DNA from 3 places in the Mesorhizobium sp. M0011 genome. Region 2 is predicted to be linked to each of the others. Evidence: predicted binding sites of a transcription regulator. Region 2 holds the regulator's gene; each other region holds the start of a gene.
The links. Region 2 encodes LexA, which represses DNA repair genes until DNA is damaged. Its sites were predicted from a motif close to TGTTCNNNNTGTGTTCNG; they were not measured.
Positions count from the first base shown of each region.

Region 1: a site for LexA is predicted at 1,269-1,286, ahead of NKK51_RS06400 (ATP-dependent helicase). Genes of this name have one in related genera too.
Region 3: a site for LexA is predicted at 1,328-1,345, ahead of NKK51_RS30650 (ImuA family protein). Genes of this name have one in related genera too.

Region 1 is NZ_JAMYVQ010000004.1:182,215-185,492, forward strand. It holds gene NKK51_RS06400 (ATP-dependent helicase) at 1-1,229, opposite strand, end outside; gene NKK51_RS06405 (glucose/quinate/shikimate family membrane-bound PQQ-dependent dehydrogenase) at 1,482-3,278, shown strand, end outside.
Region 2 is NZ_JAMYVQ010000026.1:27,957-31,234, reverse strand. It holds gene kynU (kynureninase) at 1-496, shown strand, start outside; gene lexA (transcriptional repressor LexA) at 907-1,647, shown strand; gene NKK51_RS24375 (ComEC/Rec2 family competence protein) at 1,641-3,278, opposite strand, start outside.
Region 3 is NZ_JAMYVQ010000048.1:10,624-13,901, reverse strand. It holds gene NKK51_RS30655 (DUF6504 family protein) at 1-311, opposite strand, end outside; gene NKK51_RS30650 (ImuA family protein) at 253-1,305, opposite strand; gene NKK51_RS30645 (metallopeptidase family protein) at 1,489-1,911, shown strand; gene NKK51_RS30640 (TetR/AcrR family transcriptional regulator) at 1,942-2,628, opposite strand; gene NKK51_RS30635 (hypothetical protein) at 2,798-3,278, shown strand, end outside.

The DNA.
Region 1 (3,278 bases), on a different contig from region 2:
GAATCCCAAGCGGCGTGGACATGCACCTTGCCGTCCTCCGGCTCGTTGCGGTCGGTGAACAGCGTCTTGCCGAAGCGGCCCTCATTGTGGGCGATGAGGTGGGAGGCCGCGCCAAGGATGTGCGCGGTCGAGCGGTAGTTGCGCTCCAGCCGGATGATGGTGGCGCCGGGAAAATCCTTGTCGAAGCGCAGGATGTTGTCGATCTCGGCGCCGCGCCAGCCATAGATGGATTGGTCGTCGTCGCCGACGCAGCATATATTCACGCTCACGGGCTGTTCCGCGCCTGCCGGCGCGGGCCCTCCGCGGGGGCCTCGCAACGGCTCGGACGGACGGTCGTCCTTGCGGCCTTCGGCCGATTGGAGATTAGTCGCCGAAGGCTTGCGCCCGGCATCCGGCCTTTGCGCCAGGAGCCGCAGCCACATGTACTGGGCGGTGTTGGTGTCCTGGTACTCGTCGACGAGGATGTATTTGAAGCGCTTATGGTATTCCTTGAGCACGTCCGGATTGGCGCGGAAAATGCGGATCGGGTGGCAGAGCAGGTCGCCGAAATCGCAGGCGTTCAGCGTCTTCAGCCGTTCCTGATAGGCCTTGTAGAGTTCGCGGCCCTTGCCGTTGGCGAAGGCGCGCGCATCGCCCTCGGCGATGTCGGCGGGGCCTTGCCCCTTGTTCTTCCAGCCGTCGATCATCTGGGCGAACTGCTTGGCCGGCCAGCGCTTGTCGTCGAGCCCTTCGGCCTGGATCAGCTGCTTGATCAGCCGCACGACGTCGTCGGTGTCGAGGATGGTGAAGTCGGAGCGCAAACCGGCGAGTTCGGCATGGCGGCGAAGCAGCTTGACGCCAATCGAGTGGAAGGTGCCGAGCCATGGCATGCCCTCGACATTGCCTTCGCCGATCAGCACGCCGATGCGGATCTTCATCTCGCGCGCGGCCTTGTTGGTAAAGGTCACCGCGAGGATCTGCGACGGGAACGCCTTGCCGGTGGCGAGGATGTGAGCGATGCGCGTGGTGAGCACGCGGGTCTTGCCGGTGCCGGCTCCGGCCAGCACCAGAACCGGGCCTTCGGTGGTTTCCACCGCCAGCCGTTGCTCGGGGTTCAGCCCCTTGAGATAGTCGGGCGCGTTGTTGTGGCCGCTGCGGGCAGCCATGGCGCGCGCGGCGATGCCCGACGGGGCCGTGGGCCGCGCATTGGGTTCGTCGAAAAAGGGCATGTCTTCGGAAAAGCCGGACATTGCCCCGAATGTAGTGATTCGGTGGGGAAAGACCAGAACTGTCTACGTTTTGTTCCGCTAAAGTGCCCGATTGCTGCCCCGCGCTCCCACTGCGGTCGATGTTATCCCAATTGCGATGGACCATTACCGCTTGCGCTTGAGGCCCGTGCTTGACAGGCGGGACCGTCAGGAGAAAGTTGTGCTTCGGGCAGCGACGCAATGCCGGGTTGCCATGGCAGCGCCGCGAAGCGCAACAGTCGAAGGAGTATCATCTTGGCTGTCACCATCACCTCCCTCATCCTTTTCCTCATCGGCCTGGCACTCGGCGGCGGCGGCATCCGCCTGGCGATGCTGGGCGGCAGCTGGTACTATGTCATTGCCGGCCTTGCCTTCCTGATCGCCGCCTGGCTGCTCTACCGGCGCAGGTCCACCGCACTGTGGCTCTACGCGGTGATCGTGCTCGGCACGCTGGCCTGGGCGGTCTGGGAAACCGGCTTCGATTGGTGGGAACTCGGGCCGCGCGGCGGCATCATCGTGCTTCTCGCTTTGTGGCTGCTGACGCCGTGGGCGAGGCGGGGTCTTGCCGGCCCTGACGGGCGCGCACCGCTGATCCTTGCCGTGCTGGCCTCGCTGGCCGTCGCCGGTTATTCGATGACATCGGACCCGAAGGACATTGCCGGTGAACTCGGCACCGACAAGGTGGTCGCCAACGCCAATCTCGGCAATGATGTGCCGGCCGGCGAGTGGCACTATTACGGCCGCACGCAGTTCGGCCAGCGCTATTCGCCGCTCGACCAGATCACGCCTGACAATGTCGCCAAGCTGCAGCCGGCGTGGACCTACCAGACCGGCGACGTGAAGGGTCCAGACGATGTCGGCGAGACCACCTATCAGGTGACGCCGCTGAAGATCGGCGACACGCTCTACATCTGCACGCCGCACAATTTCGCCATCGCCATCGATGCCGCGAGCGGCAAGGAGAAATGGCGCTTCGATCCCAAGGTCAAGCTCGACAAGGACCGCCAGCACCAGACCTGCCGCGGCGTGGCCTATTACGCCGATGCCGCCGGCGCCGCCGGGCAGCCCTGTGCGACCCGCGTCTACCTGCCGACCTCGGACGCGCGGCTGATCGCGCTCGACGCCGCCAACGGGCAGGTCTGCCCGGCTTTCGCCGAGGGCGGCACGCTGAACCTTCTGACCAACATGCCCTATCCGAAGTCGGGCTATTATTACTCGACCTCGGCGCCGCTGATATCAGGCGGCAAGATCATTGTCGGCGGCGCGGTCAACGACAATTATTCGACGCAGGAGCCGTCCGGTGTCATCCGCGCCTACGACGCTGCCACCGGCGCGCTGGTGTGGAACTGGGATTCCGGCAATCCGGACCAGACGACGCCGCTGCCGGCCGGCCAGACCTATACCGCCAACTCGCCCAACATGTGGTCGACGCCGAGCGCCGACGAGAAGCTCGGCCTGCTCTACGTGCCGCTCGGCAACCAGACGCCGGACCAGCTCGGCGCCGGGCGCAGTGCCAATGTCGAGAAGTTCTCGTCGTCGATCACCGCGCTCGACCTCAACACCGGTCAGGTGCGATGGGTGCGGCAGACCGTGCACCACGATCTCTGGGACATGGACGTACCGGCGCAGCCGAGCCTGATCGACATCAGCAAACCCGACGGCACGGTGGTGCCGGCGCTGGTCGGACCGACCAAGCAGGGCGATCTCTATGTGCTCGACCGCCGCACCGGCGAGCCGGTCATTGCGGTCAACGAAGTGCCGGCGCCCGGCGGCGCGATCGAAGGCGACCACACATCACCGACGCAGCCGGTCTCCGATCTCACCTTCATGCCGAAGCCGCTGACCGGCGCCGACATGTGGGGCCTAACCATGTTCGACCAGTTGGCCTGCCGGATCGAATTCCAGGGCCTGCGCTATGAGGGTCGCTATACGCCGCCTTCCGTCCAGGGCTCGCTGATCTACCCCGGCAACTTCGGCACCTTCAACTGGGGCGGCGTCGCCGTCGATCCGGTCCGGCAGGTGCTGTTCGGCATGCCGACCTACTTGGCGTTC
Region 2 (3,278 bases):
ACTCAGCGGCTGGTGGGGCCATGCGCGGCCCTTTGCCTTCGAACGGGGTTATGTTGCCGGCACCGGTATCCGCCGCTTTCTGTGCGGCACCCAGCCTGTCCTGTCGATGCGGGCGCTCAAAGGCGCGCTTGCCATCTGGAATGACGTCGACATGGCGGCATTGCGAAAGAAGAGCGTCGCGTTGACAGAACTGTTCATCCAGCTCGTCGAAGCCAGGTGCGGCGCCTACGGTCTCACGCTGGAGACCACCCGCGACGCGACCAGGCGCGGCAGCCAGGTGTCGTTCCTTCACGATCACGGCTATCAAATCATGCGGGCGCTGATCGAGCGCGGCGTCATCGGTGATTTTCGTGCGCCATCGACCATCCGTTTCGGCTTCACGCCGCTCTATGTCGGCTACAAGGATGTGTGGCTGGCGGTTGAGGTGCTGGAGGATATTCTGCGCACGGGCGCATGGAAGGACCGCCGTTTCGCGGTCAAGGAAGCCGTTACCTGACGCAACGATCCCCGCGATCCACCGCCGCCGCCCTCACTGCCTGGCAGATGACGGAGGCTGAATTTCCAGCCACAAATGCCAACAGACGTTGGCGTTTTGGCTCCGTTTCGTTCACGGCAAACGAACGTCCCGAAGATTGATATCGTCCTTTGTGGAGGTCGATAGACTGATAATGCCAAGCCTTGGGTCGAGGATGAGCCACAGGTCATTAACCATAATAATTTCAATGTGAGCAGGCGCATCGCTGTGCCTGGCGCTTGTTGATCGCGACCCGCTGGCAAGCGCCAAATAATTTCAGCAGCCTTAACAAATTCATTAAACTTTAAACGGTTGCAGAACACAACTGGAACAGATAGGGTTTGTTCTGGGTTTGTTTTTCGATTCTGGTTTCAGGTAACCTGGGGGCCGCCATGCTGACGCGCAAGCAACATGAACTGCTGATGTTCATCCATGAACGCCTGAAGGAGAGCGGCATTCCGCCATCCTTCGACGAGATGAAGGAGGCGCTTGACCTTGCCTCCAAATCCGGGATTCATCGGCTGATCACCGCACTTGAGGAGCGCGGCTTTATTCGCCGGTTGCCCAACCGGGCACGCGCGCTGGAAGTGCTGCGATTGCCGGACTCGATCGCGCCTGGCCTCAACGCGGCAAAGAAGTTTTCGCCAAGCGTCATCCAGGGCAGTCTCGGTCAGGGTGGTGCCCTTGGCCGGCAGATCAAGCCGGCGCCTTCGCGGATGCCCTCGCCCGGCAATGATGACGATGCGGTCTCCGCCGTGTCGATCCCGGTCATGGGCCGTATCGCCGCCGGTGTGCCGATCGATGCCATCCAGCATCAGACGCATTCGATCTCGGTGCCGCCGGACATGATCATGGGCGGCGCCCACTATGCGCTGGAGGTCAAGGGCGACTCGATGATCGAGGCCGGTATCTTCGACGGCGACACCGTCATCATCCGCAATGCCGACACGGCGAGCCCCGGCGAGATCATCGTGGCGCTGGTCGATGAAGAGGAAGCGACGCTGAAGCGGTTCCGCCGCAAGGGCGCTTCGATTGCTCTCGAAGCCGCCAATCCGGCCTATGAAACCCGTATTTTCGGCCCGGACAGGGTCAAGGTGCAAGGCAAGCTCGTCGGCCTGATCCGCCGCTACTGAGGCGGCTGTGGGTTGGCCGCTGGCTTCTCCGGTTTCTTGAAGGGTGCCAGCCCCCTCGCCTCACGAGAGTATTTGCGTTGCGTGTGCCAGGGCCGATATGGGCTGTCCACCGCGAAGCTGATCGTCGCCGGCGTGGTCGCCGATTGGCGATCGAAGAAGACCGCGGCACTGCCTTTGCGAGCCAGTTGCCGCTTGGTGATGACGAGGACCAGCGGATTGTGACAGGCGTCATACGCGGTGGCGTCATTGATGACGATCAGCTCGGCGAAGCCGCAGGCTTTCCAGGTGTCCTTGCGGTCCTCGACATAGGCAATGATCGCACCGGACATGTGCCTGGCCACGCAAACGCCTGAGGAGCAATAGAACGGGGATCCCAGCGGCAGATCAACGGCATCCGCGACATCGAATTGCCCATCGCTGTTGTCGAACACCTCTGGCACGACGATGGTTTCTGATGTCAGGGCGCGTTTCCAGTTGTCGACGGTGAATTCGTTCGGCCGCTCCCGGCTGACGGCAAGCTCACCGCCACCGATCGGCAACGCCACCAGCCGGGCGTCTTCCGAGATCAGCACATCCGGCGTGCGCGTATCCGAGACGGTCAGCAAGCCTGCCTGCGCGAATGGCAGAGCAGCGAGCCGCAGCCAGGTTGTCGCCATCGTCGCGATGACCAAAGCAATTGCCACCAACAGGACCGACTGTTGCGAAATCAGCCCGACCCCGTCGACAGGCGAACGCTCGGAGATCCAGCCGGATATGGCGATCATCATCGTCAGGCCCTTACCCATCAGGTAGAGAGCCGGCCAATCCAATCCGAAAGGCATCAGCAGCGCGCTGGCGACGGCCAGGAACATGACGACGGTGACGATCGGCATAACCGCGAGATTGGCAAACAGGCTAAGCGGCGAGACACGCTGAAAATGCCAGATAGCAAACAGCGTCGTGGCGCTTCCGGCGATGATCGAGGTCATGGCAAGGCCGGTTGCCGCCAGCAGGAATTTTCGCGTCAGGAAACCTGGCATGGATCGCTTTGGCGGCGGCGGTCTTGCTTTTCCCGCGCGGTGATCCGCCCAGCCGGCATAGGCGCCGACCAGAGCCGCGGTCGCGGCGAACGACATCTGAAAACTCGGGCCGACCACCTCATGCGGCGACACCACGATGACGGCGATCGCCGAGATCGCCAGATTGCGCATGGTGAGTGCTGCTCGATCGAACAGCACGGCAATCAGCATCACCGCCAGCATGATGAAGCTGCGCTCGGCGGCAACGACGACTCCCGAGATGATGAGATAGGCCGCGATCGAGAACAGTGCGGCGGCGGCGGCATACTTCTTGACCGGGCGACGCGCGGAAAAGTCGGGAAACAAGGCGAAGGCGCCGCGCAGCAAACCCATGATGGTGCCTGCGACCAGAGCCATGTGCAGTCCCGAAATGGAGATGATGTGGTAGATGCCGGTACGTCGCATCGCCTCATTGATGTCATCGGGAATGCCGGCGCGCACGCCGACGATCAGCGCCGCGGCGATCTCGCCTTCGGCGCCGCCGACGCTCGCCCTGATATGGTCGGCGATGCCTTCACGGGCATTTTCCACGCTAGAGGAAATTCGGGCCGGCAGCGGCATGTCGCCGTCATC
Region 3 (3,278 bases), on a different contig from region 2:
TGATGGAAGAAGCGCGACAGGATGTCGTCCAGCATGGCACGTTCGCCGCCGAACAGATGGGTGCAGCCGGTGACGTCGAGAAACAGGCCGTCCGCGCCATCCAGCGCCACCAGCGGGGTGTAGCGGTCGCACCAGTCGGCAAGGCCTTCGAGCAGACGGCGGTCGGCTTCCGGATCGGCCTCGACGATGTCGATCGACGGATGCATGGCGCGCGCATCGGCGATGCCCATGTCGCGCTTCAGGTGCAGCGCCTCAGCCCGCTCGTCGAGGGCCGAGATGCGCTGTGCGTTGCGGTCGCGATGGCTGATCACGAGCGGCGGGTGAGATGGGTGATCCGACGGCCGGGAACGCCAGGACCGCCCCAGACGCTGGCGCAGGACCCTTTCCGCCGCCAGATAGGGAAACCACAGGGACAGGATTCTTTGGCCGGTTTCTTCCCCCACCTGCTCCTTCGTCGCCCGCTCTTTCGTCGCCCGCTCTTTCGTCGAATGCGCATTCATCGGGATTCCACTCCAGTGTGAATTGTCCAGGCAGGGCCGTGCGGCTCTTGCCGATGGTGAGGGTGAAGGCCGGGCGGCCGATCGAGCCGGCCAGCGGCCCGGCGATGGTGTCGCGCGGCACCGCCGGTGCCGACGTGACGATGAGGCGGACGGGTGCCGCCGTCGGTTCGGGCTCGGCCGCCTGCCGCAGCAGGAACACCGGGCGGCCGGCCGCTTGCGCCCTTGCATGCAGCCGGCGTGTCGCGGTCAGGTCAAGCCGCTGCGGATTGCCGCGAATTTCGAGGATGACCGCGGCGAGCGCCGTCATCCGGGCCGCCTCCTCGGCGACCCACAGCGCATCGACAAGTCTCGGTGCCTCGGAAAACAGCAATTGCTCCGGCTCGATGCCGAACGAGGCGTGAAGCCCCCTGGCATAGGGAAAGCCGGCCTCGCGAAAGATCTCCGATGTGCCGATCCACAGCACCGGCAGCCCCGGCGTTTGCTTGAGGATCAGGCTTGTGAGCGACAAAGCGAAGCCGGCGACGGCCCCGGCATCGCGGGTTTGCGTACCATGGATTTCGCTCAGGGCGGCCTTCGGCAGGCCGCCGCTCAGGGCGGCGTCGAGGCGCTCGACCCCAATAGGCAGGAACGCATCCGGCAACGCCGCGGCAATGCCGCGCCGGACGATTGTGAGATCGGTGTTGACGTCGGCATCAAAGGGCGCGGCGGCCGGCGCAGCCAAGCGCTCGGGCAGCGTTCCCTCGATTTTCGCGATCTGGCGGCGCAGGGCAAACACAGTCTCCCGCGCCACGGCGGTCATCGCCATGACGGTCAGCTTCCACTCACATTGTTCCTGTTATGTTCCCTATAGATTCCAGAGCGCATCTCAAGAGTCAAGCAGACACATGGGGAATTTATTCCTCTCCGCGCGGATGGCGCAGGCGCATCGGCCCGTGTCATTTGCCGATTACGGTGCGAAAGCCTATATGCCGGGATCAAAGGACAAAGCATGGCCCGCATCTACAAGACCCGCACCTGGCACGACGAACTCTCGCCCTCGATGGACGAAATGGAGTTCCTGGCGCTGGAGGCGTACGCCCATCTGCCGGAGGATTTTCGCAAGCTGACCGGCGAGATCGTCATCCAGATCGCCGAGTTCCCGACCGACGAGATCATGGACGATCTGTCGTTGGAGACGCCGTTCGACCTGCTCGGCCTGTTTGAGGGACGCGGCATCGCCGAGCGCTGGAACCCGCAGACCGGCGAAGGCCCGAACCGGATCACGCTCTACCGCCGCGCCATCCTCGACTACTGGTCCGAGAACGAAGAGACGCTGGGCGACATCGTCACCCACGTGCTGATCCACGAGATCGGTCACCATTTCGGCCTGTCGGACGATGATATGGAGAAGATCGAAGAGGCGGCGGAATAGCTGGTTCTGCGTCGCGTGAAATGTCCATTCCTATCCAGTCGGTCCAGAACCCAGCGGCGGCAAGGGTTTCTGGGATCTCGCTTCAGATAGGTTGGTCATTCGGCTGATGAAAAGATGCAGCGCCTTGCGCACGGCGAGCGATGGCGGCTCGGACGGATGCCACTCCGGAAAATGACCATCAACCACCATTCGTGCCAACCCATAGACAAAGGCACGAGCGGCAAGAACCAGATGATCGAAATCCGCGTTCGCAGCCAGTTGACCCTGGTGTTGCGCTTGGGTCAGCAGGTCGATCATCTTCCGGCGAATGGCCTCATTCTGACCGCGAAGACTGTCCGACGCGTCGAAATCAATCAGGGTTCGGGAACTGATGATCTGGAAATGCGTGGGATTGGCGATCGCCCATTCCAGATAGCCTTGTCCGATTGCTTCGAAGGCCACGATGGGATCCGCGCTGTCGACTGCTGAAAGTGCATTGGCAACGGCCTCTGTCAGCCGGTTCATGGCCTGTTCGGCGACCGCGGTCAGCAGCGCTGTTTTCGACTGAAAATGCCGGAAGGGGGCGCCGGGGGAAACGCCGGCCCGCTTTGCGGCTTCGCGCACGCTTACATTGTCGGGGCCGCCTTCCTCGACAAGTTGAATTGCAGCATCGATCAACGTGTCGCGCAAATTGCCATGGTGGTAGCCGGTGCGGCGAGGCGTCTTGGCGTTTGCCATCTCTTTTCCTTCGTTCCGTAGAGCTGCTTCACGCGTTTGTAGCACGATCCGCGATTTATGTAATCACTGTTTACAATGCAGACAAGAGCATGTAAGCAGTGATTACAGATGGGATCGGAACAGGCCTGCGGTCTTCGCGGCTCCCGTTTTCCCAGTTGAGGAGACGACCATGCTCGCCACAACCGCCGAACCCCGCCGTCCGCAATCGACTATTTCGCTTCGGAGTCCAGCCGAAGAAGCTCAACACAAGGAGAATTCCACGACCATCCAGTCGAGCGCGGCTGTGCCCAGCGCTACGCTTTATCGGCTTGCCTCCGCGGCCGGCGTCGGAAGCGCGCTTATTCTCCTGGTCAACGCGGCCAAACGCAGCTCGCTCATCGCGACCACCGATCTGACGCAACTTCTCGCACCGGTCGCCGAGATATTGGCGCTTGGTCTTGTCGTCGGCCTGTTTCTTGCGTTTGGCCGGCGCGCGGGCCTGTTCGGCACCATCGCGTTTGTCATCAACTTCGTTGCACTGGCAAGTTTGGTCGGTGTGGAAGTGGTGATCAATCTGGTATTTTCGAAACTTCCGCTGACAACCATCATCGATCTGCGCGCTGGCCCTCTCGGGCTGGCTCTGGTCGCCAGTTCGGTTCTTTTTCTGCTTG